Methylosinus trichosporium OB3b: one gene and its partner. The protein of the gene in region 1 binds, or shares a complex with, the protein of each later gene. Links are inferred from orthologs where the notes say so. Each region holds a gene or a part of one and is shown on either strand. Other genes may lie near its edges. The genes, in order: mfd and uvrA.

Region 1 (16,017 bases):
ACTCGGCGCGGCACAGCTTCAGCACATGGCGGCCGGCCGGCGCGCGGCGGAAGTCGTGGTAGAAGCTGACGACGCCATGCATCTCGGCCCGGGAGATGTTCAGCGACTGCGCGATCTGCGGCACCGCCGCCTCGGGCACATAGCCGAATTCTTCCTGAATGGCATGCAGGATGGGCAGGGCAGGACCCTCGAGCCCGAGATGGGCGTCGATGATCTCCTGCGCCCGCGCCTCGTTCCATGGAACAGCGCCAGACATTTCTTCCCCATTCTTATAGAGCGGACCCGGACGGCCGACGTCCGCCCTTTTTAGGTAATTGCCCCAACAGTGCAGCAAAAGCGGGTTTTGATCAATAACCTGGAATCGTTGTACGATAGGCGAACCCTATAAATCCGCAGGCGATGGATTCTTCGCGAGTTTCTTGGCCTCCAGCACGAGCGCGGCCACTTGCGGAATGGTCGGCTCGCGGTGCGGGACCACCAATCCGATCTCATGGACGGCCTCGGGCTCGACGATGGGGATCGCGCGCAAAGGGGCGGTGACGCGTAGGGAGTCGGCCAGCTTTTCGGGTAGGATGGTGGCCCAGCGGCCGGTCTTCACATGGGCGAAGAGGACGATCACCGAATTGGACTCGAGGGCAGGCTCCGGGTTCCCGCCGGCGTCGCGGATCAGCCGCTCGACGATGCGGCGGTTCTGCATGTCTGGCGTCAGCAGGCAGAGCGGAATGCGCCCGACATCGGCCCAGGTCACCTTGTCGCGATTGCCGAGCGGATTATCCGTCGAGGTCAAGAGCCGGTAGCGCTCGGAAAACAGCGGCACCGTCCGCACGCGGCCCAAGGGCTCATTGTCGAGATAGGTGAGGCCGGCGTCGATCTCGAGATTGTCGAGCATCGAGAGAATATCGGTCGAGGAGCTGGTCAGAATGGTGAAGCGCACCCCCGGATGTTTCTCGCGGAAGGGCGTCGTCAGCGCCGGGATCATGGTGAGGGCGGTGGGAATGGCGGCGATCTTCAGCTGGCCGCCGAGACCTTCCTTCAGCGCGCGCACCTCCTGCCGCATCGCCCGCGCGTCGGCGACGATGCGCTTGGCCCATTCCAGCACCCGCTCGCCCTCGGCGGTGAGGCCGTGGAAGCGCGAGGAGCGATTGACCAGCAGCACGCCGAGACTGTCCTCGAGCTGCTTGACGCCCGCCGAGAGCGTCGGCTGGGTGACGCCGCACAGTTCCGCGGCGCGCGAGAAGCTGCGCTCCTTGGCGACGGTGATGAAGAATTCCAGCTTGTCGATCACTTGCGCGCCATAAGCTCCGCTCGCGCCTCATGGGACTCGATGGGGACGCTCGCGCGGAACTATATACCCAATGGGCGAAGACGGCGAATTTATCGCGCAAAGCGCGGATGTCCTGTAGTCTTCGCCCCTGTCGTGACTGGGGACGTAAGATGCCTCGGAGGCCGCTGACGGCCGAAACACCCCGTCATCGCGAGGAGGCGTAGCCGACGAAGCGATCCAGAGCCGCGGGGCGCGCGCCGGGACGGCGTCGCCTCCCTCGCCATCACGGCTCCCTTGGGCTATCTCTCCCCTCGGCCCAGAATCACATCCCCGAAGGCAAAGATGAAACGCGCCCTGTCGGTCACGAGAGACGAAAATTTCGCCCAATGGTATCAGGCGGTGGTCGCCGAGGCCGATCTCGCCGAGACCAGCCCGGTGCGCGGCTGCATGATCGTCAAGCCCTGGGGCTATGGCGTCTGGGAGCTGATCCAGGCGGCGCTCGACAAGCGCATCAAGGAGACCGGGCACGAGAACTGCTATTTTCCGCTGTTCATCCCGATGAGCTTCATCGCTCAGGAGGCGAGCCATGTCGAAGGCTTCGCCAAGGAGATGGCGGTCGTCACCCATCACCGGCTGAAATCGGTGGACGGCAAGCTCGTCGTCGATCCCGACTCCAAGCTCGAGGAGCCGCTGATCGTGCGGCCGACCTCGGAGACCATCATCGGCGACGCCTTCCGCCGCTGGGTCAGCTCGCATCGCGATTTGCCGGTGCTGATCAACCAATGGGCCAATGTCGTGCGCTGGGAGATGCGCACGCGCCTCTTCCTGCGCACCAGCGAGTTCCTCTGGCAGGAGGGCCACACCGCCCATGCCGACGAGGCGGACGCGCGGGAAGAGACGCGAAAGATGCTCGAGGTCTATCGCGAGATCGTCGAGGATGTGCTGGCCGTGCCGGTGATCGCCGGCGAGAAGCCGGAGAACGAGCGCTTTCCGGGCGCCGTGAACACTTACTCCATCGAGGCGATGATGCAGGACGGCAAGGCCCTGCAGGCCGGCACCTCGCATTATCTCGGCACGAACTTCGCCCATGCGCAGAACATCCGCTTCCAGGGCGCGAGCGGCGAGCTGGAGTTCTGCCACACGACGAGCTGGGGCGTCTCGACGCGTCTCGTCGGCGGCGTGATCATGACTCATGGCGACGATGACGGGCTGCGCCTGCCGCCGGCCATCGCGCCCAAGCAGATCGTCGTCGTGCCGATGCTGCGCGACAAGCCTGAGGATTCCGAGGTGCTCGCTTATTGCGAGGCGCTGAAGGCGGATCTCGACGATCTCGTCGCGCTGAAGGCGCCCTTGCGCGCCCATGTCGACAAGAAGCCGGTCCGCGCCGCCAATAAGCGCTGGGACTGGGCGCGGCGCGGCGCGCCGATCATTCTGGAGATCGGCCCGCGCGACGCATCTAACGGCATGGTGACGATGATCCGCCGCGACCGCTTGCGCGACGGCGACAAGATCGTCTCGGTCGGCATGCCTCGCGCGGACTTCCTCGCCACGGCGCCTGCGCTGCTCGCCGAGATTCAGAAAAACCTGTTCGAGGAGGCGAAGGCGCGGCTCGACGCCAATATCCGCGCCGATCTGACCAGCTTCGACGCCATCGCCGATTATTTCGGCAAGGCGGCCGAGGACGACGAGGCGTCGGCCTTCAAGGGCTGGGTGCGCGCGCCCTGGGCGCGGCCGACCGGCGCCGAGCTGGAGCAGGTCGAGACGCGGCTGAAGGCGCTGAAGCTGACCTTGCGCAACATTCCGCTCGGCCAAGGCGCGGCGAGCGGAACCTGCGTCTTCACCGGCCGTCCGGCGGTGGAGGAGATTTTGATCGCCCGCGCTTATTGAGGCCGAGGGCGCCGGGGCGGGGACAAAGCAGAAGCTCGGCTGATTGACCCCGCCGCCCGATCCGGTATTGTTGCAATAGCTTATTGATCGCCCAGTGTTTCGAGGTTCCCATGTTCAAGACGCTTTTCATTGCGGCAATTCTGGCGGCGTCGGCTCAGCCGGCCGTGGCGCAATCTATCTTCGAAGGTTTCGGCGAGCCGGAAGACCCGGCCGCCGCCGAGCTGTATCAATGGAAGCGCGCGATTTATCAGCAGATCAAGGAGCATGCGCCGCGTCTCAATCTCGGACGTGGGCGGGCGGATGTCAGCTTCTGCGTCGATAGCGCCGGACGCGTGGTCAAGGGGAAGGTCGACGACTCTTCCAGCGATGCCCATGATCTCATCGCCGCGAGCGTCATCTCCTCGCTGAAGCTGCCGCCGGCGCCGCCGACCGTCCGCAAGACGCTCGGTCGGTGCTGTTTATCGCTGCAGGGGCGTTTCCGGTTTTATTGAAGCGCTGCGCCATCTCTGGCGTGGTCTTGCGGCGCCCTCACCTTCCCATCCAGCAGACAGCTCACCGTCACATCGCCCATCACATTGATCGCCGTGCGGCAGCGGTCGAGCAGCCAGTCGATCGTCAGCAGCAGCGCGATGTAGTCGGTCGGCAGCGCCACGGCGCGGAACACCATGGTCATGGTCACGAGGCCGGCTTCCGGAATGCCGGCGGCGCCCACCGAGGCCAGAACCGAGGTCAGCACCACCAGGAACTGGTCGCCGAGCGACAGCTGCAGGCCGATCAATTGCGCCACGAACAGCGCCGACATCGCCTCATAGAGCGCCGTGCCGTCATTGTTGAAATTGGAGCCGACCAGCGCGCCCATGCTCGCCGATTGCTCGCGCAGGCCCACCTTGTCGCGCAGGCGCTCATAGGTGAGCGGCATGGTCGCCGTGGAGCTGCCGGTTGAGAAGGCCATCAGCAGCGCGTCGCGCACGCCGGCGACGACAGCGCGCGGGCGAGCCCATGAGCCGAAGCGGATGCGCGCGCAATAATAGAGAAATTGCAGCGTCAGCGCCGTCAGCACGGCGATGAAGAAGCCGCCGAGCGCGATGAAGTCGCCGAAGCCCTTGACGCCGACGATGCTGGCGACGAGGCCGAAGACCGCGAGCGGCACGACGTCGATGATCCAGTGCAGGATGACGATGAGGCTCGACAGCGCCACATGCACGAGGTCCTCGACCGTGCGCACCTCATGCGTCTTGAAGCCGCGCAGCGCGACGCCGAAGGCGACGGCGATGAAGATGACGCCCATCACCGCGCCATTGTCCGAGAACGGCCCAATGATGCTCCTCGGCACGCTGTCGAGCAATTGCGACAGCGGGTCGACGGCGGCGGCGGCTTTCGCCGGCGCGGCGCCGGGCGCGGCGGTCGTCCAGCGCCCGGGCTGTACCACATTGGCGACGGCGAGGCCGATGAGTATGGCGACGAGCGTGTTGGCGAGGAGCAGGGTGACGAGGCGCAGCGCCTGCCGTCCGCCCAGATGCGCGCGCATGAGGGCCTGCACGATGGCGAGCAGGATCAGCGGCGGCGCCAGAGCGCCGAGCAGGCGCAGGACCAGCTTGGCGGGCGTCTCGAGAAGTTGCGCCTGCGGCCCGAGCGCGAGGCCAGTCGCGACGCCGAGCGCCACAGCGGCGACGATGCGCAGATAGAGCGGCGTCGCGCGCCATGCGCCGAGGAGGTCGATCGGCCTCCCGATCCCGTCCATAGAACGCAAGCTATTGTCCTCCAACGATGGGCAGACGGGCAGGCCCAGCCCCGCTCGACTGCCGCGGACGTGAAAATGACGCGTATCGCCAATCTTATAGGTGTATTCCGGCGTCTTCGGGAGTCCCATGCTCGGCGCGTCCTTCGCTCTCATCGTCAACATCATGATCGCGGCGCTGTTCGCCGCGAGCTTCATATTTGTCGCGCTGACCAATCCGGCCGGCCGCCGGGCGCTGTGGTTCGCCGCGAGCTATATGCTCGGAATGCTGGCGCCGGTGAGCCTGTTCGTCATTCCCTTCAGCCCCTGGCCCAATTTCTTCGGCGCGCTGAACTATGTGGGCTTTTGCGCAGGCCTGTTTTTGATGACCGGCTCTCTCGCCCGCTTCTACGATCGTGGCCCGCGCTGGAGCGTCGTTGGCGGGCTCTATTGCGCCGCGCTGTCCAGCGGCGCGATGATCGCCGAATGGCCGCAGAACAATCTCGCATTCAACCTCGTCTATCAGACGCCCTACGCCTTTGCGTGCGCCTGCAGCGGCTGGATCATTCTGCTCGCGAGCCGACGCGGGGCGCTCGAGATCGCGCTCGCGGGCCTCTATGGGCTGATCGCGGCGCATTTCCTCGTGAAGCCCTTTTTCGCGGCCGCCTTCGGCGTCGGTCGCACGCCGAGCGAATATGTGGCGAGCTCCTATGCGATCGCCTCGCAATCGGCGACCGGCGTTCTGCTGATCGCGGCCGGGCTGCTCACCTTGCTCATCGTCGCGCAAAAGGCGATCGCCGAGGCGCGTCGCGCGGCGGAGACCGATCAATTGACCGGGCTCTTGAACCGTCGCGGTTTCGACCTTGCTTGCGCGTCCCGGCTCGCGAGCGCGAAGGCCGGGCGTGATCCGACGACGGTCGTTCTTCTCGACCTCGATCATTTCAAACGGGTCAACGATCGATTCGGCCATGCGGTCGGCGACGATGTCTTGCGATATTTCGCTGCGCTGCTACGGCTGACGACGCCCGAGGGCGCGCTCGCCGGCCGCATGGGCGGCGAGGAGTTCGTCGTTTTCCTGCATGGCGCGCCGCTCGCTCGAGGACGACGCGTCGCCGAGACGATCCGACGCGCCGCGGCGCTGCACGTCACGCCGCGCCTGCCCCCGATCACCGTCAGCATCGGCGTCGCCGAAATCGCCGCGGACGAAACCTTCTCTCATGCGATGCGCCGCGCGGACGAGGCGCTCTACCGCGCCAAGACGCTGGGCCGCAATCGTGTCTGTATCGCTCGGGCGAAACGTGCGCGGAGCATCCCGCTCCCGAACGAATAGGCCCTCACGCCGCCTTCTTCTTCTCCGCGATCGACACCAGCGTGCGCAGAATGCGGCGCGTCCCTTCGAGCCGGCCCTTCATATCGGCGAAATCGCGGATGAACACGATACGCATGTCCGGGCGCACCTTGGCCTGCGATCCCTGGTCCATCACATAGCGGGCGAGGCCGGCGGGGTCGGCGAAGCTGCCGTCGCGGAAGGCGATGATGACGCCTTTCGGCCCCGCCTCCACCTTCTCCACATGGGCGCGCCGGCACATGGCCTTGATCGCCACGATCTTCAGCAATTGCTCCACCTCCGGCGGGAAGGCGCCGAAGCGGTCGATGAGCTCCGCCGCGAAGGATTCGATGTCGGCGTCGGTCTCCAGCGTCGAGAGGCGGCGATAGAGCTGCAGGCGCAGCGTGAGATCGGGGACATAGTCTTCCGGTATCGTCACTGGCGCGCCAATGGCGATGGTCGGCGACCACGCCTCTTCCTGCGGCTCTTCGATTCCGGCCTTCAGCAGCGTGATCGCATCGCCCAGCATCTGCTGATAGAGCTCGTAGCCGACCTCCTTGATATGGCCGGACTGCTCGTCGCCGAGGAGATTGCCGGCGCCGCGAATGTCGAGGTCGTGGCTCGCGAGCTGGAAGCCGGCGCCGAGCGTGTCGAGACTCTGCAGCACCTCGAGCCGCTTTTGCGCCTGCGGCGTGATGGTCTTATTGGCGGGCGTCGTGAACAGCGCATAGGCGCGCGTCTTGGAGCGGCCGACGCGGCCGCGCAGCTGATAGAGCTGCGCGAGGCCGAACATGTCGGCGCGCCAGACGATCAGCGTGTTGGCGGTCGGAATGTCGAGGCCGGATTCGACGATCGTCGTCGAGAGAAGGATGTCGTATTTCCCGTCATAGAAGGCGGTCATGCGCTCTTCGAGATCGCCCGCCGCCATCTGCCCATGCGCCATGACGAATTTCGCCTCGGGCACGACCTCGCGCAGGAAGGCGGCGGCGTCCTCCAAATCCTCGATGCGCGGACAAACGAAGAAGGCCTGTCCGCCGCGATAGCGCTCGCGCAGCAGCGCCTCGCGCACGATCAGCGGATCGAAGGGCGAGACGAAGCTGCGCACGGCGAGGCGATCGACGGGCGCCGTGGCGATCAGCGACAATTCGCGCACGCCGGTCATGGCGAGCTGCAGCGTGCGCGGGATCGGCGTCGCCGACAAAGTCAGCACATGCACTTCCGCGCGCAGCTCCTTCAAGCGCTCCTTATGGCCGACGCCGAAATGCTGCTCCTCGTCGATGATGACGAGGCCGAGATCCTTGAACGAGATCGTCTTGCCGAGCACGGCGTGTGTGCCGACGACGATGTCGATCGTGCCGTCGGCGATTCCGCTCTTGGCGAGGCGCGCATCGGCGGCGGTGGTCATGCGCGACAATTGCGCGACGCGGATCGGCAGGCCGGAGAAGCGCGTCGAGAAGGTCTTGTAATGCTGGCGCGCGAGCAATGTCGTCGGCACGACGACGGCGACCTGACGTCCGTTGATCGCCGCGCAGAAGGCGGCGCGCAGCGCCACTTCCGTCTTGCCGAAGCCGACGTCGCCGCAGACAAGCCGATCCATCGGCCGACCCGAGCTAAGATCGTCGAGCACCGCCTCGATCGCCGCGGCCTGATCCTCGGTCTCGTCATAGGGAAAGCGCGCGCAGAATTCGTCGTAGAGCCCTTCCGGCGGCGCGAGCTTCGTCGCCTGACGCAGCATGCGCTGGGCCGCGATCGCGATGAGGCCCTTGGCCATCTCGCGAATACGGTTCTTCATCCGCGCCTTGCGCGTCTGCCAGCCGACGCCGCCCAATTTGTCGAGCTGCGCCTCGGTGTCCTCGGAGCCGTAGCGCGACAAGAGCTCGATGTTCTCGACCGGCAGATAGAGCTTATCGCCGCCGGCGTAATGAATCTCGAGGCAGTCGTGCGGCGCGCCGGCGGCGGTGATGGTCTCGAGGCCGATGAAGCGGCCGATGCCGTGATCGACATGCACCACGAGATCGCCGGCCGAGAGCGCGGCGATCTCGCCGAGCAGATTTTCCGTATGCTTGGTCTTGCGGCGGCGACGCACCATGCGGTCGCCGAGAATGTCCTGCTCGCCGATGACGACGAGCCCGTCTGTCTCGAAGCCATGCTCGACGCCGAGCACGGCGAGCGCCGTTGCGCCTTTGCCGAGCGCCAGCGCCGCCGGCAGCGACGACACGGTCTGCACGTCGCGCAGTCCATGCTCGGCGAGCACGCTGCCGAGGCGCTCGCAGGAGCCGTCCGACCAGCCGGCGACGACGACGCTCTTGCCGGCGCCGCGCAGCGCCTTCACATGATCGACCGCGGCCTCGAAGACATTGGCGTTCTCGTCATTGCGCTCGGGCGCAAAATCGCGGCCCGGCCGCGCCGCGCAATCGATCGCGGTCTTCTCGGCGCCCTCCGGCGCGGCGAAGGGCGAGAAGCGCGCGCGGCCGCGCGCCTCGATCTGTCCGCGCCACTCCTCGACGGAGAGATAGAGTTCTTTCGGCTCCAGCGGCTTGTAGCTCGCCTCGGCGGGCGCGGCGTCATAGGCGAATTTGCGCGCGTCGTAATAATCGGCGATCTGCGCGGCGCGCTCCCCCGCCGCTTCGTCGACGAGCTGGTCGAGCATCAAGGGAGCGGAGCCGATATAATCGAACAGGCTGCCCATGCGCGGATAGAATAGCGGCAGCCAATGCTCGGCGCCCTGAAAGCGGCGGCCCTCGCTGATCGCCTCATAGAGATGGTCGCCGCGCGTCTGTCCGCCGAAGCGCGTGGTGTAGGCCTGGCGGAACCGGCGCATGGAGTCGCTCGTCAGCCGCAATTCGCTCATCGGCACGAGATCGAGCGCGCGCAGCTGGCCGATGGTGCGCTGACTCTCCGGATCGAAGCTGCGGATGGATTCGAGCGTGTCGCCGAAGAAATCGAGCCGCACCGGCGTCGGCATGCCCGGCGCGTAGAGATCGAGAATGCCGCCGCGCTGGGCGTATTCGCCGGTCTCGCGCACGGCCGAGGAGCGCAGGAAGCCATTGGCCTCGAGCCAGCGCGCCAGCTCATCCATATGCACGACATTGCCGGGCGCGGCGGAGAATGTGTCGGCGGCGACGGCCTCGAGCGGCGGCACGCGCTGTAGCAGGCAATCGACCGTGGTGGTGACGATTCGCGGCCGCTCGGCCGAGGATTTGGAGCGGGCGAGACGCGCGAGCGCGGTCATGCGCCGCGCGCTGATCGCCGCATTGGGCGAGACGCGGTCATAGGGCTGGCAGTCCCAGCCGGGCACGTCCAGCGCCTCGACCTCGGGCGCGGCGAAGCGCAGCGCCTCGCGAAAGGCGGCCGAGCGCTGCGCGTCGCGCGCCACATGGACGAAGACGGCCGGCTTGCCCTCCGCGCCGCGCGCCAGAGCGCGGGCGAGGTCGGCGCAGACGAAGGCGTCGAAACCGTCGGGAACATGGGTGAAGGCGAGCGCGTCGCCGGCCTCGATGCGGGCGATGGCCTTTTTGAGATCGGTCACGCGCCGCGCCCTCGCTCCAACGGCCCATTGGCGTGAAAGGCCGCGATTCTGCGAAACAGCGGCGTGTCATAGGCGGGCGGCGCGCCGGCGGCGCACAGCCAGCCATAGACGGCGTCGTCATCGGCGTCGAGCAGCGCCTCGAGCGCCTCGAGCGCGGCGTCGTCCAGCCCGCGGATCTCGGAGTCGACGAAGCCGCCCATGATCAAGTCCATTTCGCGCATGCCGCGGCGCCAGGCGCGAAAACGGATGCGCCGGCGGCGGATGTCGAGATCGTCGAAGGATGGGGCCATGATCGTGTGCGCGAGGAGACCTACGCCGCAACGCAGCGCGCTCGATACGAGAAATGCGGCGCCGAACGCCGTTTCCGATGCCGTCGCTTATGGAAGCGCTGTGTAGCCCAATCGTCGACGAAAAGATAGCGAGACATGCCGCTCTTTCGAGCTCGTTGCCAGAGCGCCGACAGTCTGCCGTTTTTTTAAATCGAGCATGGCTTCTCAGGCATCCCGCAGACCCGGCCATGGCAGGCTGCGCATCGACTTGTGTCGTGCATCGTCGACAATGAGTTCAAGCGTATTGAATTTTAAATATCAAATATTTGTAAAATCCTTTCAATGCATCAGCGCGAAGGTCTAGAGTAAATATTTCTCATAATCTCCGTATTGTAAAAACATCTAGACGATCCATATCGGCCACGGATTTCTAAAGGAGGCCGCTATCCCGTCTCGACCAGAGGAGAACGAGACATGAAAGCAGCAATGATAATGCTAACGCTGCTCGCGAGCAGTCCTGCTGTCGCCGATTGCTGGAGAATGAGCCTCGAGGGACGGCCCGAGTTCACGAATATCCGTAAGGGCCCAGGCATGAATTTTCCGGTTGCGGATCGCCTCGAGTCATATTCGGGTGATCTGCTCTGGTGCGGCTATCGCCGAACGAACGGAGAAACAGAGTGGTATCACATCGGCTATAAGGCATATGGAGATCGGGCGTGGAGATACGGGTGGACATCGGCAAAGGTTGTCCATGTCGTAGAAGCGCAACGAACATTAGGGGGCGCATGTCCAGCGTTGGATTTTTTTGCGGGACACGCTCCATACGAAGGCCGTTCTGTCGGCAATAGTGACCGATCCAGCGCAGGAGAACCTGTCAGGTTGATCGGTGACGCCCCATCCGCCATCGGCGATAGCTGGGACGATCAAGACGGCGATTCGGATCGACACAGCGTCACCTGCTCGACTCCGAAGGGAATATGCACAGTGAGTGACAGCAGGCCCATTGCGCCGACTCGAGCTTGCTACTGCGGGACAGCTGCTGGTTTGACATGGTAGCGAATGTCCGCTTGGACGCTCCGCGGGGCGACGGCGACGCGCCGCCGCCCGTCATCAGCCGCCCGCCTGCTCCACCCTCGCCATGAAATCGCCGATGCGCGGCGCGATCTCCTTGCGGAAGCGCGAGCCGTTGAACACGCCGTAATGGCCGACGCCCTCTTGCAGATAATGTTGCTTGCGCGCCTCGGGAATATTGGCGCACAGCTCCTGCGCCGCATAGGTCTGGCCGACGCCGGAGATATCGTCCTTCTCGCCCTCGACCGTGAGCAGAGCGGTGCGCTGGATCGCCGTAAGATCGATGAGCTCGCCGTGATGGCGCAGCTCCCCTTGCGGGATTTCGTGGCGAATGAACACCTTCTCCACCGTCTCCAGATAGAAGTCGGCGTCGAGATCCATGACCGCGAGATATTCGTCATAGAAATCGCGATGCTTTTCCGCCGAATCGCCGTCGCCCTCGACGAGATGGTTGAACATCTCCACATGGGCGGCGACATGGCGCTCGAGATTCATCGCCATGAAGCCCGAGAGCTGCAGAAAGCCCGGATAGACGCTGCGCCCGAGCCCGGCGTGCGGGAACGGCACGGTGTGGATGCAATGGCGGTGGAACCAGTCGACGCCGCGCTCGACGGCGAGGCGGTTGACCGCGGTCGGGCTGCGGCGCGGATCGATCGGCCCGCCCATCAGCACCATGGATTCGGGCGCGTCCACGCCGCCCTCGCCGTCCAGCGCCGCTACCGCGCAGATCAGCGGCACCGACGCCTGGCAGACGCCGAGCGTGTGCAGCGACACGCCGTCGCCGCGCTTGGACAGGATGCGCATCATCTCGATGAGATAATCGATGTAATCGTCGAGACCGAAGGCGCCGCGCTCGGTCGGGACGACGCGGGCGTTGCACCAATCGGTGATGTAGACGTCATGGCTCGGCAGGAAGGCCTCGACCGTGCCGCGCAGCAAGGTCGCAAAATGCCCGGACATCGGGGCGACGATCAGCAGCTTGGACTGGCGCGGCGCACCCTCCGCGCGCTGGCGCCGGAAATGCACGAGGCGGCAGAACGGGCGCTCCCACAGCACCTCTTCCGTGACCGGAACGACGAGGCCGTCGACCGTCGTCTCCTTCAGTCCGAAGACCGGCTTGCTGTAACGGCGCGTCATCCGCTCGAACAATTCCGCCGCCGCCGCGACGCTGCGGCCGACGGAGGTATGCGCGAAAGGGTTGAACGGATTGGTGAAGGTCGTGAGCGTTGCGTCCGACATCGCGCGCGCCGGCGCGAAGGCCAGATGCATCATCTCATAGAGCTGGTAAGACAGCCGATCCATTTCTGCAGACTCCAGCTCTCGCGCTGCGCCGCTCGGGGGAGCGACGTCGCGTGACCGAAGACGAACGTCGAACATAGCTCAGTTCTGGTGAAATGAAAACTGCCTTCTATTTACACCGAGCCTGCGAAAATTTTCTTCGAACAGCCTAAAAAACGGGCGGCTGGCGAATGCGGTCTGCAACATGGTGGATGTCGGGGCGGCGCCGGTCGAGGCGCCGCCGGGAAGAGGGATCTCGTCCTGTCGGGGTTACGCCCTAAGGACGCATCACGGCTCATGATCTTTGTCCCGCCCATGGCGAATTGGTCTCGCGCGTCTATATGGCGCCGCTCGAAAAACAAACAAGATCAAAGCGTAGCAGTGACGCGCCGGCTGTATCTATGGCCGCTGGTCAGCGGCCATAGAGCCCGGTCAGATTCGCCTTGGCGAGGACATTCTGATTGACGAGAAAGCCGACCAGCGAGGCGGTCGCGCCCTCCGGCGCCTCGACCTTCTCGACGCCGAGCGCATAGAGCGTGAACACATAGCGATGCGGCGGATCGCCGACCGGCGGGCAGGGGCCGCCCCAGGCGGAAATTCCATAATCGCTGCGAATCTGCTTTGCGCCCGTCGGCAGGCCGGCTCCGTCCGGCGTTCCCGCGCCCTGCGCCAGAGCCCGCGCCGTGCCGGGAATATCGACGACCAGCCAGTGCCAGAAGCCGGCGCCGCCGGTCGGCGCGTCGGGATCGTGGCAGAACAGCGCAAAGCTCCTGGTTCCTGCCGGCGGCTCGCTCCAGGCGAAGGCGGGCGAGACATTGCCGCCGCCCCCGCCGAATCCATCGAAGGCGAATTTCAGATCGATGACCGCGCCCTCGGCGATATCGGGGCTCGTCAGCGTCAGTCCGCCGGCGCCGGCGTCGGCTGCGGAAAGGGCGGCGAAAGGAAGATGATTGCGCATGGCTGGGTTCCCGTGCGGCTCGTGGCGAAGGGCTTTCCGCCCAATCTTTCTGTAGACGATGGCGCGCGCCGTGTCGCGTCGGCTATTGTGCGGCGCCGCGCAAAGAGGAGCAGGCCCCGTGAACAAACCGCCGACCGAGCTCTCGCGACAGGCGCCGACGAAGAGCGAGCTGATCCAAATCATGGTCGGCCTCGGCCTCGCCATGCTGCTTTCGGCGCTCGATCAATCCATCGTCGCCACCGCCATGCCGACCATCGCCGCCGATCTCGGCGATTTCGTCCATCTGCCCTGGATCGTCACCGCCTACCTCGTCGCCTCCACCGCGGTGACCCCGCTTTATGGCAAGCTCGCCGACATTCATGGGGCGCGCGCCATGCTGCTGATCGGCGTCGCCATTTTCGTCGCCGGCTCCGTCTTCTGCGCGCTCGCGCCGAGCATGGGCCTGCTCGCCCTCGCCCGCGCCGTGCAGGGCATGGGCGGCGGCGGCCTCATCGCGCTCGCGCAGACGGTCATCGCCGATCTCGTCACGCCGCGCGAGCGCGGCCGCATGATGACCTATTTCTCCATTGTCTTCATCGCCGCCAGCGTCGGCGGGCCGGCGCTCGGCGGCGTCTTCGCCGAGCATCTCCACTGGTCGCTGATCTTCTGGATCAATGTCCCGCTCGGCCTCGTCGCCTTCGCCATGAGCTGGTTTCATCTCCGTCGGCTGCCGCAGCGCCGCCATCCGCATCGTCTCGACATCGCCGGCGCGGCGCTGCTCGTCGTCGGCTCCAGCGTGACGCAGCTCGCGCTCTCCTGGGGCGGCGAGCGCCTCGCCTGGAGCTCGGCGCCGATGCTGGCGCTGCTGGCGGCGGCCGCCGCGGCCTGGGCGCTGTTCGCCTGGCGCACGCGCGCGGCCGAGGAGCCGCTGATCCCGCTCGACGTGCTCGGCGATTCCGTGGTGCGCGACGCGACGCTCTCGGGCGCCTTCGGGCTCGGGACCTTCATCGCGCTGACCATGTTCCTGCCGATCTATTTCGAGGGCGCGCTCGGGCTCACCGCCGATCAGTCCGGCCTCGCGCTCATTCCGCTCACCATTGCGACGGTGACCGGGGCCACCATCTCGGGCCGGCTAATGAGCCGCATCCGCCACTACAAAGCGGCGCCGCTCATCGGCCTCGGCGCGGCGACCCTCGCCATGGCGGCGTTGTGGCTGGCGCTCGGCGCGCTGTCGCTCGCGGCGCTCGACGCGCTGCTGGCGGTGGTCGGGCTCGGCGTCGGCGCCATGCTGCCGGTGACCACGGTCGCGGTGCAGAACGCGGTTCCCGCGCATAATCTCGGCACGGCGACGGCGGTGACGCAATTCTCGCGTCAGCTCGGCGGCGTGTTCATCGTCGCCATCTTCGGCGCCATCGTGATCGGCGGCGGCCCCGTGGCGGCGCCCGAGGCGCTGCGCGCCGCCTTCCGCACAGCGCTCGGCGTCGCCGCGCTGCTCACGCTGGCGAGCTTTCTGTTCATGGCGCGCATGGAGCAGCGCGATCTGCACGGGGAGGGGTGATCACGCCGAAAGAAAGCGCGCGAGCCGGTCGCAGAAGAAATCCGGCGCTTCCTCGGCGACGAAATGTCCGCTGTCCTCGACGATCTCCGCGGTGAGGTCGCGCGCCTGCCGCCGCGCGGCCTCCTCGAGCCGCGCGCCGACGCCATGGCGCCCGGCGATCGTCATCACCGGCATGGAGAGCGTGCTGTCCGTGAATGAAGCGGCGAGGCGCGCGTCCTCGGGCAGCGCGCGATAAAAGGCGAAGCCCGCCGCCATGCCGCCCGGCGTCGCATAATGGCGCGCATATTCGGCGATTGTCGCCTCGGACACGGCGGTCTTTCGATAGGACCATGCGCGGATCTGCGCGGTGATATAAGCGTGCTCCCGTCCCTTGGTCAGCAGCTCGGGAATCTCCGGCGCCATGTGGAATCCATAATGCCAAGCGCCGCCATGCGCCGCGTCCATATTCTCCGTTCCGGGCAGCAGACAATCGACCAGAACGAGTCTCTCGACGCAGTCCGGATGCAGATGCGCGAGCAGAAAAGCGGCCTTGCCGCCCATGTCGTGCCCGACCACATGGGCGCGGCCGCCCGCGACATGGGCGATCAGCGCGGCGATATCGGCGGCGATGGTTTGCTTGTCATAGCCGGCGGGCGTGCGCTGCGAGAGGCCGACGCCGCGCAGATCCGGCGCGATCAGCGTGAAGCGCGAGGCGAGCCGCTCCATCGTCTGCTTCCAGGCGAGCCAGGTCTGCGGCCAGCCATGCAGCAGCACCACCGCCGGTCCGGCGCCGACGACGACATAATGCAGACGCACGCCATTGGCCTCGACGAAACGGCTGGCGCCGTCCGCGGGAAGAGCCGCTGGCGCGACTTCCGCGAGGGCCGGCCCGAGCAATGCGGCGCCCGCCGTGGCGGCGAGAAAAGCGCGGCGCTCCATGTGGTTCCCTCCTTCTTCGATCTGCGGGCGCCCCCCTCCTCTCGAGGGCGCATCCAAGATGCGTAGCGCCGTCATGGCCGGGCTCGTCCCGGCCATCCACGCCACGCCGCGGAGCAACGCTCGGAAAGCGCCCGCGATAGCTGGGTTTCTCGTCTCCGCCGAGTTGCGGAGACTGTCGCAGCAATGCTGACGTCGCGCATAGCAATGCGAAAAACCGCGGCGTCACGGCGTGGATGGCCGGGACGAGCCCGGCCATGACGGC
Region 2 (15,474 bases), 870 kb from region 1 along the record:
AGGCAAAAAAAATTTTCCGGGCTGCGATGGATAATATCGCACGACAAGCCGCAACAGCAAGCATCATCAATTCACTATATTCACAAGATCAGCTACTTCAGAGAATGACGTGGTTCTGGTTCAACCATTTTAATGTGTTTCAAAATAAAGCAGACATAAGATTACTTATAGGTGACTATGAAAGCGTGGCAGTCCGTCCGCGGGCGATGGGTCGGTTCCGTGATTTGTTGATGGCTACAGTGCGACATCCGGCGATGATTCGATATCTTGACAACGCCGAAAATGCGGTTGGTCATCTCAACGAGAATTATGCGCGTGAGATCATCGAGTTGCATACGATGGGAATTGGATCTGGCTATAGCCAGAAAGACGTCGAAGAACTTGCCCGCATCCTGACAGGCATCGGCATACAGCGTAACGGGGTTAGCCAGGAGCAAACCCCGGAGCCCCAACGGCAGATTATAACAGATGGGCTTTTCGAGTTCGATTCGAAGCGGCATGACTTCGGCAATAAGATTTTTTTAGGTCAGCGCATACATGGACGCGGCCTCGCAGAAGTTGAGCAAGCGATAGACATTCTCTGCAAGCAACCGGCAACGGCCAGTCATATCGCCCGTCGAATTGCAATTTATTTTGTTTCGGATGACCCACCCCAAACATTGGTTGATAGGCTGTCGCGAACCTTCCAGAAAACAGATGGCGACATAGCGGCAGTGCTAGACACCTTGTTCCATTCGCATGAATTCGATCATGCGCGCGGAAATCGTTTCAAGGACCCGGTGAAATACGTCCTTTCAGCTGTCCGACTAGCCTACGACGGCATGATTGTCTCCAACACGGCTCCGATCCAAAAATGGTTGGATCGTCTAGGCGAAGGTCTTTACAAGCGCCAGACACCCGACGGCTACCCGATGGTCTCCTCTAGTTGGAACGGGCCAGGTCAAATGATGACTCGATTTGAGATCGCTCATAACATCAGCTCGAACTCCGTGCGGCTCTTCGAACCGAAGAGCCGAGACGTAAGCCGATCCGCGCTTCCATCGATCAAAAGCGGGGCCTACTTCGACACCCTGAAGCTGAAGCTGAAGCCGTCGACTCTCGCAACGCTGAACGGGGCGGCTTCGCCACAAGATTGGAATATGTTGTTCCTCTCGTCTCCTGAATTCATGTACTGAATCGTCCAGTGAGGGCAGCATGAGTCTCAATCGCCGTCAACTGATCCAAGGATTTGCGGCGTCGATCGCGCCCATGACTAGCGCCGGGCGAGTCTGGGCGGCGCCGCAAACTAACGCTCGGCTGCTCATCGTGTTCCTGCGAGGCGGTTATGACGCCGCGAATGTTGTTATCCCCGTCAGCAGCGACTTCTACTATGAAGCGCGCCCGCGATTGGCAATCGCACGTCCGGATCCGCTCGTCGCGACGTCCGCTTTGCCTCTAGATCAGAATTGGGGGCTCCATCCCGCCTTACGAGAAACGATATTTCCTTTGTTTCAGCAAGGTCAAGTGGCATTCGTGCCTTTCGCTGGCATCCATGATTTGACGCGTAGTCACTTCGAGACCCAGGACGCGATCGAGCTTGGCCTGCAGACCAGCCAGACCCGTGATTACCTCTCCGGTTTCATGGCGCGGCTCGCCAGTGTCCTGACACGAGCTCGACCCATCTCATTCACCGATCAAGTGCCCCTCGCATTTCATGGCGGCGACGCGATTCCCAATTTTGCGATCAACAACCTCAGCAAGCCCGGCATCGATTCGCGCCAAGAGAAACTTATCGCCACGATGTACTCGGATAGCCGACTCTCGCAGCAAGTGCAGGAAGGTTTTCGCGTCCGCAATGAAATCTATCAAACGGTTGTCGAGCAGGAGACACAGCCAGGCCGAACCGTTGCCGTACCGAAACACTTCGAGCTTTCTGCGGACCGTATCGGTCGTTTGATGCGTGATCGGTTTAATTTGGGCTTTGTCGACGTAGGCGGCTGGGACACGCATGCAAACCAAGGAGCGGCCGACGGCTATCTCGCAGACAGAATCCGCGAACTTGGGCGAGGTCTCAAGCGTTTTGCGGAGCAAATCGGCCCGCAATGGGATAATACTGTCATCGTTGTCCTGTCGGAGTTCGGGCGCACTTTTCGAGAGAATGGGAGTCGTGGAACCGACCACGGTCACGGCAGTGTCTATTGGGTGCTCGGCGGTGGCGTCAGAGGCGGTCGCATCATGGGCGAACAGATAGACGTCGATCAGCGGCATCTGTTCGAGAATCGCGACTACCCCGTTCTGACCGACTATCGTTCGCTGCTCGGCGGCCTGTTTCAACGGATGTTCGGACTTAATAAGAAAGATGTGGAGCACGTTTTCGCGGCCGCGCAACCGATAGATGTTGGACTAATCTAAAATCCTGCGATCTGAAACAGAAAAACCTACCGTGGTCCGAAACGTTGCGGCTCCGACCAACCTTTCCTCTCAACGCCGCCGCGGCGTTCCGAACCTCCCATGCCTCGCCCTAGAAACGGCGGCGGGACGCGCGCGTGTGTCGAGGCTGTGGATTACTGCGTCGCAGCATGGCAAGAGGAGACGGAGGGCGTAAGATCGTGGCAACCTAAGACAATGGGCGCATTTCACCCCACCCCACGCCTTCGGGGCGCCCCTCCCCCTCGAGGGGAGGGTGAGACCGCCCGCTGCTTCATCCAGGTCATGCCCATGCGAAGCTCGAAGAAATCCGCTGCAGAGACCACGCTCGACGATCTGTTCGACGGCAAGGTCATCGCCATTCGCGGCGCGCGCGAGCATAATCTCAAGAATGTCGACCTCGTCATTCCGCGCGACAAATTCGTGGTTTTCACCGGCCTCTCGGGCTCGGGCAAATCCTCGCTCGCTTTCGACACCATCTATGCGGAAGGCCAGCGTCGCTATGTGGAGTCGCTCTCCGCCTATGCGCGGCAATTCCTCGAGATGATGCAGAAGCCCGATGTCGACCAGATCGACGGGCTCTCCCCGGCCATCTCCATCGAGCAGAAGACGACGTCGAAAAATCCGCGCTCCACCGTCGGCACGGTGACCGAGATTCACGATTACATGCGTCTGCTCTGGGCGCGCGTCGGCATCCCCTATTCGCCGGCGACGGGCCTGCCGATCGAGAGTCAGACCGTCTCGCAAATGGTCGATCGCGTGCTGGCGCTGCCGCAGGGGACGCGGCTCTATCTGCTCGCGCCGGTGGTGCGCGGCCGCAAGGGCGAATATCGAAAAGAGATCGCCGAATATACGAAGCGCGGCTTTCAGCGCTTGAAGATCGACGGCGCCTATCACGAGATCGCCGACACGCCGCCACTCGACAAGAAGCTGAAGCACGACATCGACATCGTCGTCGACCGCATCGTCGTGCGCAGCGACATCGGCGCGCGCCTCTCCGATAGTTTCGAGACGGCGCTGGAATTGGCCAATGGTTTGGCTGTGGTCGAATTCGCGGATCGGCAATCGGCAGTGAGCGAGGCGCCGAATGCGCCGGCCGCCTACGCCTCGACGCATTACGCACCCGACCACATCGTCTTCTCGTCGAAATTCGCCTGCCCCGTCTCCGGCTTCACCATTCCGGAGATCGAGCCGCGGCTGTTCTCCTTCAACAATCCCTTCGGCGCCTGCCCCGTCTGCAGCGGCCTCGGACAAGAGCAGGTGATCGACGCCGATCTCGTCGTTCCCGATCAGAAGCTCAGCCTGCGCAAAGGCGCCATCGCGCCTTGGGCGAAATCCTCCTCGCCCTATTACATGCAGGCTCTGGAGTCGCTCGGCCGCCATTACAAATTTCGCATGGACACGCCTTTCGAGAAGCTCGACAAGGCGGTGCGCGACGTGCTGCTGCACGGCTCCGGCAAGGAGGAGATTCGCTTCTCTTATGACGATGGCGCACGCGCCTATGATGTGACGAAGCCGTTCGAGGGCGTCGTCAGCAATCTGCAGAGGCGCTTCCTCGAAACCGACAGCGAATGGGCGCGCGAGGAGATCGGCCGTTATATGTCGGCCGAGCCGTGCAAGGCGTGTCTCGGCTATCGCTTGAAGCCCGAGGCGCTGGCGGTGAAGATCGATGCGCGCCACATCGGCGAGGTGTCCGATCTCTCCGTGCGCGCGGCGCTCGACTGGTTTCGCGCATTGCCGGAAAAGCTCGACGCCAAGCGCAATGAGATCGCCCATCGCATATTGAAGGAGATTCGCGACCGACTCACCTTCCTCGTCGACGTCGGGCTCGACTATCTGACGTTGTCGCGCGCCTCCGGCACATTGTCCGGCGGAGAGAGCCAGCGCATTCGTCTCGCCTCGCAGATCGGCTCCGGCCTCACCGGCGTGCTCTATGTGCTCGACGAGCCGTCGATCGGCCTGCATCAACGCGACAATGATCGTCTGCTCGACACGCTGCGGCGGCTGCGCGATCTCGGCAACAGCGTCATCGTCGTCGAGCATGACGAGGATGCGATTCTCGCCGCCGATTATGTCGTCGATGTCGGCCCAGGCGCCGGCGTGCATGGCGGCCGAATCGTCTCCAAAGGCGCGCCGCAGGAGATCATGGACGACGAGAATTCACTCACCGGCCAATATTTGACCGGCGCGCGGCAGGTGACGCTACGCCATGCGCTGCGCAAGCCGGATCCCGCTCGCTGGCTGAAGATTTCCGGAGCGCGCGGCAATAATCTGAAAAATGTCGAGGCGAAGATTCCGCTCGGCCTGTTCACCGCCGTCACCGGCGTCTCCGGCGGCGGAAAATCCACTCTCGTCATCGAGACGCTGTACAAAGCGGTGGCGCGGCGCCTCAACAATGCGCATGAGCATCCGGCGCCTTTCGACAAGATCGACGGGCTCGAGCATATCGACAAGATCATCGATATCGATCAATCGCCGATCGGCCGCACGCCGCGCTCCAATCCGGCGACCTATACGGGCGCCTTCACGCCGATCCGCGAATGGTTCGCCGGCCTTCCCGAAGCCAAGGCGCGCGGCTATGCGCCGGGGCGTTTCTCTTTCAACGTAAAAGGCGGCCGCTGCGAAGCCTGTCAGGGCGACGGCGTCATCAAGATCGAGATGCACTTTCTGCCGGACGTCTATGTCACTTGCGACGTGTGCAAGGGCAAGCGCTACGACCGCGAGACGCTGGAGGTGAAATATCGCGACAAGTCGATCGCCGACGTCCTCGACATGACGGTCGAGGAGGCGAGCGATCTGTTCAAGGCGGTGCCGGCGATCCGCGACAAGATGGAGACCTTGAAGCGCGTCGGCCTCGATTATGTGCGCGTCGGCCAGCAGGCGACGACTCTGTCGGGCGGCGAGGCGCAGCGCATCAAGCTCGCCAAGGAACTGGCGCGGCGTTCGACCGGACGCACGCTCTATATTCTCGACGAGCCGACGACGGGCCTGCATTTCCACGATGTCGCAAAGCTGCTCGAAGTGCTGCACGAGCTCGTCGACCAAGGCAATAGCGTCGTCGTGATCGAGCATAATCTCGAGGTGATCAAGACGGCTGATTGGATCCTCGATCTCGGTCCCGAGGGCGGCGACGGCGGCGGCGAGATCGTCGCGGAAGGCCCGCCATCGGCGATCGTCGCGGCGCCGAGCAGCCATACGGGCCGCTATCTCGACGAGGTGCTGAAGCGCCGTCCGCCGCGCGCGGAAAAGGCGAAGCCGGCGTCGGCGCCGCGCCGCAAGCGCGCCGCGCAGGAGCAGTGATCAGCGCTTCTTGCAAGCGGCCATGAAACGCTTCACCTTGTCGGCGGCGCCCTTGAGCGGCGCCGACTGCTTTGCCGAACCAATCGTCGCCTCGAGCGTCTTTGCGCTCGTCATGGCCAGGAAAATCGGATCCTCGGCCGCGATGCGCCCCTCGAAGCTCGGCACGCCGGCGTCCTCGTTCGGCAGGAGCTTGCCGGCGATCGTCGCGCGGACCTCGCCGGCTGCGAGCGTCGCCGAGGCGGGCCTGCCGGCGACGAGCTTGCCGCTGGTCTCGGCGATGAAGAGGATGACCTCGCCGCTCTGGGATTTGCAGCGAAACGAGCCGAACGCATCATCGGTCTCGGGGACGCCATAAGCGAGCGACGCCCAATGTGGCGGCTGGTCCTCGATGATCACCATCCAGACCCGGCCCGCCTCGGCTCGCGCTTCGACACAGGCGAGCTGAATCGCGGCAAAGATGCAAACGAGCGAGCGCGTTGCTGCGTCTGTTCGGCGAATCATGAATCACTCCGACGTTTCACGAAGCTCTGATACAGCGCGCGCGTGCGTCGCGCCGTCTCGGCGAAATCGAAGCGCCGCGAATGCGCGCGGCAATGTTCCGACATGCGCGTGCGCGCCTCGGAGTCGAGCCTTGCCAGCTTCAGCACGCCGGCGGCGATGTCCGCCGCGTCGAAACCCGTCACGACGCCGGTCGCGCCCTCGCTCGCGGCTTCGCGCGCGACGCCGACCGGCGGGGTGACGATCGGAACGCCGGCGGCGAGCGCCTCCGGAAAGATCAAGCCGTAGGATTCATAGTCGCTGGTGCAAACCAGACAATCGAAGCCCGGCGTCAGCGCGCGCGCGTCGCATCCGCCGACGAGCCGCGTGCGATCGGCGACGCCGCGCTGCGCAATATGGTCCTGCAGCGCATCGCGCAACGGCCCGTCGCCGACGATGACGAAGCGCGCGCGCGGCTCGGCCGCGGCGACGAGCGCGAAGACGTCGGCGAGACGCTCGGGATTCTTCTGCGGCACGAGCCGGCCGATGAAGCCGACGATGAATTCGCCCTCCCCCGCCGTGAGCGCGAGCCGCGCCGCATCGCGATCGACCGGGACGGAGAGATCGACGCCCATGGGCACGAGGCGCAGACGCGCGGCGGAGATGCGCAGCGCCTCGCGCGCATGATTCCATTCCTGCTGCGAGCCGACGACGATCGCGTCGCAGAACCAGCTCGCCAGCCATTCGATGACGCCATAAATCGCCGACGCATCGGGCGCCATGGTGATGAAAGCGTGCGGGGTGTAGATTTGCGCGGCGCCCGGCAGAGCCACGCCGGCCATGCGCGCCAGCGCGCCGGCCTTGGAGCTGTGCGACGCGATGACGTCGAAGGGGCCGAGCGCGCGCAGGAGGCGCATCAACCGCCAAGCGACGACGACGTCACGCCAACCGACGCGCCGCTGCATCGGCAATGCATGAATGCCGACATCGCCGCGCAGCGCCTCGAGCGATCGAAGAAAGCGCGGCTCGGCGCGCATGGGCGAATAGATCAGCGTCTGATCGTCGCCCGCCGCGCATCCGGCGCGCAGCAGATCGAGGACGACCTGGGCGCTCCCACCGCTCGAAGATTCGATAATGTGACAGATTCGCATCGCCAGAGGTCGGACCGGTTCGGCGCGAGCGACGCGACGCTCCGCGACCCTCGCGCAAAAAGCGACTGTCCCACTCTAGATTCGGGATGGTTAACAGAAGGTATGAAAAAAGGCGGCCCCGCGAAGGGCCGCCTCTCGATGTCTGCGATGATGACGCGCTCAGTTCTTGAGCGGCGTCTCGGGGACGCTGCGCGGGCGCGCGCTTTCGCTCTTGTCCAGATCGGCGTCCTTGGCCTTGCGCGCGCGCCGCGGCTCGCCGTCGGCGCTCGCGCGCTTCTTGCCCGCCTCGATGATGTCGCGCTCGGGACGCGGCAGCACCGGCCCTTCGGGGAAGACGAAGCCGAGCGTCTTGGCGCCGCTCTCATCCGTCACCACCACCACGCGCACCGCGCCGCCATTCTTCAGCCGGCCGAACAGAACCTCGTCGGCGAGCGGCGTCTTGATGCTCTGATGAATCACGCGCGCCATCGGCCGCGCGCCCATCGCCTGATCATAACCGTGCTCGACCAGCCAGGCGCGCGCTTCGTCGGTGAGCTCGATCGTCACATTGCGGTCGGCGAGCTGCGCCTCGAGCTGCATCACGAACTTGTCGACGACGCGGGCGATCACTTCTTCCGGCAGATGGCCGAAGGTCACGATCGCGTCGAGACGATTGCGGAACTCCGGCGCGAACAGGCGATTGATCGCCTCATTGTCGTCGGACGAATGAACCTTCGCGCGGGTGAAGCCGATCGGCGTGCGCGCGAGATCGGCGGCGCCCGCATTGGTGGTCATGATCAGAATGACATTGCGGAAGTCGATCTGCTTGCCATTATGATCGGTGAGCTTCCCGTGGTCCATCACCTGCAGCAGGATGTTGTAGAGATCGGAATGCGCCTTCTCGATCTCGTCGAGCAGCAGCACGCAATGCGGATGCTGGTCGATGCTGTCGGTGAGCAAGCCGCCCTGGTCGAAGCCGACATAGCCGGGAGGGGCGCCGATCAGACGGCTGACGGTGTGACGCTCCATATATTCGGACATGTCGAAGCGCACGAGCTCGATTCCGAGCGAGGTCGCGAGCTGACGCGCCGCTTCGGTCTTGCCGACGCCGGTCGGGCCGGAGAAGAGATAGCAGCCGATCGGCTTCTCGGGATCGCGCAAGCCGGCGCGGGCGAGCTTGATCGCCGAGGTCAGAGCGGTGACCGCCTTGTCCTGTCCATAGACGACGCGCTTCAAGGTCTCGTCGAGATGGGCGAGCACCTCGGCGTCGTCCTTGGAGACGGTCTTGGCCGGGATGCGGGCCATGGTCGAGATCGTCGTCTCGATCTCCTTCAAGCCGATCGTCTTCTTGCGCTTCGATTCGGGCAGCAGCATCTGCGCGGCGCCGGTCTCGTCGATGACGTCGATCGCCTTGTCCGGCAGCTTGCGATCATGAATGTAGCGCGCCGACAATTCCACCGCCGCCTTCACCGCCTCGGTGGTGTAGCGGATCTTGTGGAACTCCTCGAAATAGGGCTTCAGCCCCTTCATGATCTCGATCGCATCCGGGATCGACGGCTCATTGACGTCGATCTTCTGGAAGCGACGCACCAGCGCGCGGTCCTTCTCGAAATATTGGCGATATTCGCGATAGGTGGTCGAGCCGATGCAGCGCAGCGTGCCTTGCGCCAGCGCCGGCTTCAGCAGATTGGAGGCGTCCATCGCGCCGCCGGAGGTGGCGCCGGCGCCGATCACCGTATGGATCTCGTCGATGAAGAGGATCGCGTTCTTGTGGTTCTCGATCTCCTTGATGACCTGCTTCAGCCGCTCCTCGAAATCGCCGCGATAGCGCGTGCCGGCGAGCAGCGTGCCCATGTCCAGAGCGAAGACGGTCGCGCTCGACAGCACGTCCGGAACCTCGTTCTGGATGATCTTGCGGGCGAGGCCTTCGGCGATCGCGGTCTTGCCGACGCCGGGATCGCCGACGAGCAGCGGATTGTTCTTCTGCCGGCGGCACAGCACCTGGATCGTGCGCAGCACCTCGGACTCGCGTCCGATCAGAGGATCGATGCGCCCGTCGCGCGCCTTGCGGTTGAGATTGACGCAATAGGCCTCGAGCGCGCCTTCCTTCTTGCGCGGCTCGCCTTCGCGCTGCTCGCGCGTGTCGCCGCGGTCGGCCTCGTCCTCGACGCCGCGCGGCGCGCGCGAGCCGTCGGAGAGGCCCGGTCGCTTGGCGATGCCGTGGCTGATGTAATTGACCGCGTCATAGCGCGTCATGTCCTGCTCCTGCAGGAAGTAGACGGCGTGGCTCTCGCGCTCGGCGAACAGAGCGACGAGCACATTGGCGCCGTTCACATCCTCGCGGCCGGAGGACTGCACGCTGATGATGGCGCGCTGCACGACACGCTGGAAACCGGCGGTCGGCTTGCAATCGCCTGCCGATTCATTGACCAGATTGTCCAATTCGCGGTCGATGTAGTCGCGCAGATTCTTGCCCAGAAGATCGAGATCGACCGAGCAGGCGCGCAGCACGGCGGCCGCGTCGGTGTCATCGATGAGGCTGAGCAGGAGATGCTCGAGCGTCGCATATTCATGATGGCGTTCCCTCGCCGAAGCGAGAGCGCGATCGAGAGACTGCTTGAGGTTGCGCGAGAATGTCGGCATCGTTTTCGTCCGCCCTCACTTCTTTTCCATGATGCACTGAAGCGGGTGCTGATGCTTGCGCGCATAATCCATCACTTGCGTCACTTTGGTCTCGGCGACCTCGTAGGTGTAGACCCCACATTCGCCGACGCCGTGATTATGCACATGCAGCATGATGCGTGTCGCCTCTTCTAGAGACTTGTTGAAGTATTTGCGCAGCACGATCACCACGAACTCCTGAGTCGTGTAATCGTCGTTGAGCAAGAGAACGCGGTACATGTTGGGACGCCGCGTCTGTGTTCGAGTACGGGTGATCAGCGCTGTTCCGGCGCCGCCATCGCCGCCGCCGCTCTTGCGTGGCTCCTTGCTCGCACGTGTCCGCCCGGCGGCGCGAGGAGGCGCGCCGCGCCGCGTCACGCGGGGTTCAGAACTGTCGAGCGAAAATTCATCGTTCACGGTCACCTCGGCCTTCCTTTTTCCCCTTTCCGATGAAGGGCCCTCGACAGGCCTGCCGAACGGGTTCGTAGCATTCTCCGTACCGCCCGGGCTCTGCCGGCGATCGCGCGGAGGGCGAAGCGGGGACCCGGTGAGTTTTCTTTCTCGCAGGGGCATTGGCAAGACCCAAAAGCGGAACGACGGAAAAAATCGGGGCGGGCCTTCCGCAGCGGAAGGGCGAAACGACAAATCACGAAGGGAGATAATGTGCATTCGCCGCGGAACAAGTGAGGAGCCGCCTCGCCCTCCGCGAGGCTTTCCAATCCGTTTCCAAGTCGGTTTCCAAGTCGGTTCCATGCCCGTTTCCGTGCCGGGCCGCGGCTTCGGCGGGCGCGTCAACGCGTCCTTAACCGCAAAGCGTCAATCTCTACCGCGACTGGAGCAACGGGGCGCTCATGTCGACGACCGGGACATTTTTCGTGACGGGAGAGGCTCGATGATCGAGAGAGTCGCGCTCTATTGCACCCTGCTGGCGCTCGCCAGCGTGCTCGGCGCGGACCTGCTGTCGTCAATGTTACAAAAAGGCGAGCTTCCCGCCATCGCCTTCGTGCACCCCGACAGGCGTCCGCCGGCCGGCCCGCAGGATTTCCGCGGCGTCGGCGTCGACATGACGGCGACGGGCTCGCTGCCATCGGCCGCGGCGGCGCGCGCCGCCGCCCCGGTTTCGCCCTGCGACAACGGGCGAAATTGAGCCGCCGCGCGGCTGCGGCCCCGCCGGAGCGGCGGGAGGACGCGGCCGGCCGCGTCAAATTCATTGACTTTGAGCCCGTTCGGCTCCAAGCATGGCGCACGTCTTGCTCTCGGATCGCCCGAGCACAGCGTCAGCGGAACATTCGGTCGTCGCGTCACGACGAAACCGCCTGAGCGACACGCACGCGCCCGTCGCGGCCTGCGCGCGCGTTACGATAGAATTCACCGACATCGCCGCGACCAGGACCATTGATGACATTCGACGAACTCGGCCTTTCGCAGAAGGTCCTCGCCGCCGTGGAAACGTCCGGCTACACGCAGCCGACGCCCATCCAGGAGCAGGCGATCCCCCCTGCTTTGCAAGGCCGCGACATTCTGGGCATCGCCCAGACCGGAACCGGCAAGACGGCGGCCTTCGTGCTGCCGATGCTCTGCCGCCTCGAGCAGGGCCGCGCCCGGGCGCGCATGCCGCGAACTCTCATTCTCGAGCCGACCCGCGAGCTCGCGGCGCAGGTCGAGGCGAGCTTCGCCAAATATGGCGCCAACCACAAGCTCAATGTCGCGCTTCTGATCGGCGGCATGGCCTTCGGCGACCAGGAAGCCAAGATCATGCGCGGCGCCGATGTGCTGATCGCGACGCCCGGCCGCCTGCTGGACTTCTTCGACCGCGGCAAGCTGCTGCTCACCAATATCGAGATCCTCGTCATCGACGAGGCCGACCGCATGCTCGACATGGGCTTCATTCCCGACATCGAGCGCATCTGCAAGCTCGTGCCGTTCACGCGGCAGACCTTGTTCTTCTCGGCCACCATGCCGCCGGAGATCACGCGCCTCACCGAGGCGTTTCTGCATAATCCGGTGCGGATCGAGGTGGCGCGCGCGTCGAGCACGGCCGCGACGATCCGCCAGGCGCTGGTCGCGACCCACGGCCACGCCGAGAAGCGCGAGACGCTGCGCCGTCTGCTGCGCGGCGCCGAGAACTTCAAGAATGCGATCATCTTCTGCAATCGCAAACGCGATGTGGCGATATTGCACCGCTCGCTCGACAAGCACGGCTTCTCGGCCGGCGCGCTGCACGGGGACATGGACCAGCCCGCCCGCATGGCGTCGCTCGACGCGTTCAAGAACGGCGACGTGGCGCTGCTCGTCTGCTCGGATGTCGCGGCGCGCGGGCTCGACATTCCCGACGTCAGCCATGTGTTCAATTTCGATGTGCCGACGCACAGCGAGGACTATGTCCACCGCATCGGCCGCACCGGCCGCGCCGGGCGCTCCGGCACCGCGGTCACGCTGGTGACGGGCGAGGACCGCAAATATCTCGACCAGATCGAGACGCTGATCGGCAACAAGATCGATTGGGAAGGGCCTCGCCTCGACGAGCTGCCGCCGGCGGAGGACGCGCCGCGCCCGTCACGCGGCCGCGAGCGGACCCGCTCCGAGAGATCGCGACGTCCCGCGGCCGCAGTCGAGCGCGCGGAACGCGCGGCGCCCGCTCGTGCAGCGCCAGCCCGCGCCGAGCCGGTTCGCGCCGAGCCGGCTCGCGCCGCCCGCCCGCGTCGGCCCTCCGACGCCGATTCGCGACCGCCGACCTATGGCGATCGCCGCGACCGCCGGCCGGCGCGCCCGCGCGAGGACGACGGCCCGCCCGTGATCGGTCTCGGCGACCATATTCCCTCCTTCCTGCTCCGCCCCGTGGTGCTGAAGCCCGCCAAGGTCGGAGAGGAATAGAGCGGACAGAATAGAGCGCGTCCCCTGCCAGCCTTTGGGCTCGTGTCGAGGGATAAAATCGGCGGCTCACGCCGCCAGCGCCTCGGCGACGAGCGCTAAAAGCTCCTCGATTCGCGGATTGGAGAAGACGTCGCCCGAGGGCTCGACGCGCGCTATCGGCTCGCGAGTGCAGTGACGCAGACAATCTCGCGTCGAGACGACGATCCGCCCGGCCGCCCATTCCTCGGCATAGGCTACGGTCAGCGCCTCCCGCAGCGCCGCGAGCAGAGCCTCGCCGCCGCCTCGCTCGTCACAGCGGGGTCCGAGACAGACGAGCAGCCTGACGGCCGGCGACGCGACGCTCGCATCCAATCTCTCCACTCCTCCGCCCGCTCCGCTCGACGGTTCTACTGCGTCGTCCCGAAATCGCCAATCCCGCGCAACGTCGGAACATGGGCGGCGGCGCGTCCGATTTTCTGGACTCAGGATCGATTATTCGCGCTTTGGCGCGGAGCGAGAGCAATTTATGGTGTGGCCGCGGCAATCATGGCGACGAGCGGTCGCGGCGGAATATCCGCGGCGTCCGCGTCCTGATAAGGAGAGGCTACAGGAATCGCCGGACCGCTGCGCTCCCGTCATGGGGCGGCGCGGCGTGACCCGATCAGAAGGGAGCTTTCGGGTGGAATTGTCGGCAACAGCGCTGGCTTTCGCAGGGGTTGGCGCGCTCATCGGCGCCTATGTGGGAAGCGCATTGGGCTTCGGCGTGGCGATCGCAGGGACGATAGTCGGCGCGATCGGCGGCTGGAGCGTCGGATCGGCGATCATCCGATCGCGGCGCGCCCAGGAGAAGGAATGAGCGCGGCCTCGTGCGGCGGACGGGAGCGACATGCGTCCTCCGCGCCGCCCGGCCGTGGCGCTTGCGCAGCTGCGGTCGATCGTATAGCAGCTTCGGGAGAGACGATGAGCGCGGAGTCCCCCGTCGCATGAGCAGCAAGAAGCCCCTGAACCTTGTGCATCTGTCGACGCTGGTCGCCGTGGCGATTCTCGTCGGCACGGAGCTGGTCGGCGCCTCCTGGGCGGCCGGCTGGGCGCTGGGCGGCCTGTTCCAGCTCGATCCGGCGATCAGCCGCGGCATCGAGATCGTATTTGCGCTCGCCGGCTTGGTCGGCCTGTATTTCTTTATGCGCACCGCGGTCCGCCACGAGCCGATCCGCTGATCGCCCGCATCCCCCAACGACCATCGGCCGGACGGCGGCTCCCACCACGCTCGCCCGAACGCTTCGGCCCGCGTGAGGATCGACCACAATGACCGAGAAGCTGGATCGCCGCTCCTTCCTCGAGGCCGCGGCGGCGACGACCGCCTTTCCCGCGCTCGGCGTGAGCGAGGCCGAGGCCGCGCCGCCGCCCGGCAGACTGCAATTCGGCCCGGCCGAGCCATTCACCTTCGAAAGGCTGAAGGAGACCGCGCGGCGCCGCATCGCCGAGCCCTATCACCCGCCATTGCAGCCCGACCCAGAGATCACCGGCAAGATCGACTACGAGGCCTGGGGCAAGATTCACTACGACACGGATTATGCGCTGAGGATCGGCGCGGGCCGCTATCCGGTCGAATTCTTCCATCTCGGCATGTTCTTCCGCAAATCGGTGCGCATGCATGCGGTCGAGAACGGCGAGGCGCGCGAGATCCTCTACAGCCAGACCTATTTCGAGATGCCCGCCGATTCGATCGCCCATCAGCTCCCCAAGGGCGCAGGCTTCGCGGGCTTTCGCATACAGGAGCCGGTCGACGGGCCGCTCGACTGGCATAAGAACGACTGGGCCGCCTTCCTCGGCGCGTCTTATTTCCGCGCCATCGGCGCGCTGCGCCAATATGGGCTCTCGGCCCGCGGCGTCGCGCTCGACACATGGGAGTCGGGGCGCTCGGAAGAATTTCCCGACTTCACCAATGTCTATATCGGGCCGGAGACGGCGGACGGACTCCATCTCCATCTGCTGCTCGAAGGTCCCTCGATCGTCGGCGCCTTCCGCATCATCGCCAAGCGCGACGGCGGCGTGACCATGGATGTCGATTGCGCGCTGCATCTGCGCGGCGATTTCAAGCGCTTCGGCATCGCCCCGCTCACCTCCATGTATTGGTTCTCGGAGACGGTGAAGCCGACCGGCGTCGACTGGCGGCCGGAGGTGCATGATTCCGACGGCCTCTCCATGTGGACCGGCGCCGGCGAGCGGCTGTGGCGTCCGCTCAACAATCCCGGCCGGGTGATGGCCTCCGCCTTCGGCGACGAGAATCCCAAAGGCTTCGGCCTGATGCAGCGCGACCGCAATTTCGATCATTATCTCGACGGCGTGTTCTATGATCGCCGGCCGAGCGTGTGGGTCGAGCCCAAGGGCGATTGGGGCAAGGGCGCGGTGCAGCTCGTCGAGATTCCGACCGACGACGAGATTCACGACAATATCGTCGCCATGTGGGTGCCGCAGCAGCCAGCGGTCGCCGGCTCCGCCTTCGAATTCTCCTATCGTTTGCACTGGCTCGCCGACGAGCCCAACCCCACTCCCCTCGCCCGCTGCGTGGCGACGCGGCTCGGCAATGGCGGCCAGCCGGGCAAGCCGCGGCCCAAGGGCGTGCGCAAATTCATGGTGGAGTTTC

Evidence for each region.
Region 2: the proteins of mfd (region 1) and uvrA are in contact, whole or in part, in a crystal structure (PDB 4DFC), measured with the Escherichia coli proteins. The link is inferred for Methylosinus trichosporium OB3b from one-to-one orthologs.

What each region holds. Positions count from the first base shown.
Region 1 is NZ_CP023737.1:3,486,329-3,502,345, forward strand. What follows is about bases 6,003-10,107. They hold mfd (transcription-repair coupling factor), read right to left. Parts: upstream 9,725-10,107; coding sequence 6,203-9,724; downstream 6,003-6,202. Other genes in these bases: CQW49_RS16700 (GGDEF domain-containing protein), read left to right, coding at 6,003-6,198; CQW49_RS16710 (succinate dehydrogenase assembly factor 2), read right to left, coding at 9,721-10,014. Outside these bases: CQW49_RS16675 (formate dehydrogenase subunit gamma), read right to left, coding at 1-256; CQW49_RS16680 (LysR family transcriptional regulator), read right to left, coding at 383-1,285; proS (proline--tRNA ligase), read left to right, coding at 1,607-3,151; CQW49_RS16690 (hypothetical protein), read left to right, coding at 3,262-3,642; CQW49_RS16695 (dicarboxylate/amino acid:cation symporter), read right to left, coding at 3,636-4,892; more of CQW49_RS16700, read left to right, coding at 5,020-6,002; CQW49_RS16715 (polyhydroxyalkanoate depolymerase), read right to left, coding at 11,104-12,366; CQW49_RS16720 (YbhB/YbcL family Raf kinase inhibitor-like protein), read right to left, coding at 12,755-13,300; CQW49_RS16725 (MDR family MFS transporter), read left to right, coding at 13,419-14,837; CQW49_RS16730 (alpha/beta fold hydrolase), read right to left, coding at 14,838-15,755. UniProt on the Escherichia coli protein: Couples transcription and DNA repair by recognizing RNA polymerase (RNAP) stalled at DNA lesions. Mediates ATP-dependent release of RNAP and its truncated transcript from the DNA, and recruitment of nucleotide excision repair machinery to the damaged site.
Region 2 is NZ_CP023737.1:4,351,686-4,367,159, reverse strand. Bases 2,345-5,906 are described here. They hold uvrA (excinuclease ABC subunit UvrA), read left to right. Parts: upstream 2,345-2,697; coding sequence 2,698-5,706; downstream 5,707-5,906. Other genes in these bases: CQW49_RS20700 (hypothetical protein), read right to left, coding at 5,707-5,906; CQW49_RS20710 (DUF1501 domain-containing protein), read left to right, coding at 2,345-2,391. Outside these bases: CQW49_RS20715 (DUF1800 domain-containing protein), read left to right, coding at 1-1,175; more of CQW49_RS20710, read left to right, coding at 1,195-2,344; more of CQW49_RS20700, read right to left, coding at 5,907-6,207; CQW49_RS20695 (glycosyltransferase), read right to left, coding at 6,204-7,334; ATP-dependent Clp protease ATP-binding subunit ClpA, read right to left, coding at 7,494-9,956; ATP-dependent Clp protease adapter ClpS, read right to left, coding at 9,972-10,352; CQW49_RS20680 (hypothetical protein), read left to right, coding at 10,867-11,121; CQW49_RS20670 (DEAD/DEAH box helicase), read left to right, coding at 11,373-12,848; CQW49_RS20665 ((2Fe-2S) ferredoxin domain-containing protein), read right to left, coding at 12,915-13,208; CQW49_RS24805 (hypothetical protein), read left to right, coding at 13,507-13,683; CQW49_RS20655 (hypothetical protein), read left to right, coding at 13,811-14,044; CQW49_RS20650 (OpgD/OpgG family glucan biosynthesis protein), read left to right, coding at 14,133-15,474. UniProt on the Escherichia coli protein: The UvrABC repair system catalyzes the recognition and processing of DNA lesions. UvrA is an ATPase and a DNA-binding protein. A damage recognition complex composed of 2 UvrA and 2 UvrB subunits scans DNA for abnormalities.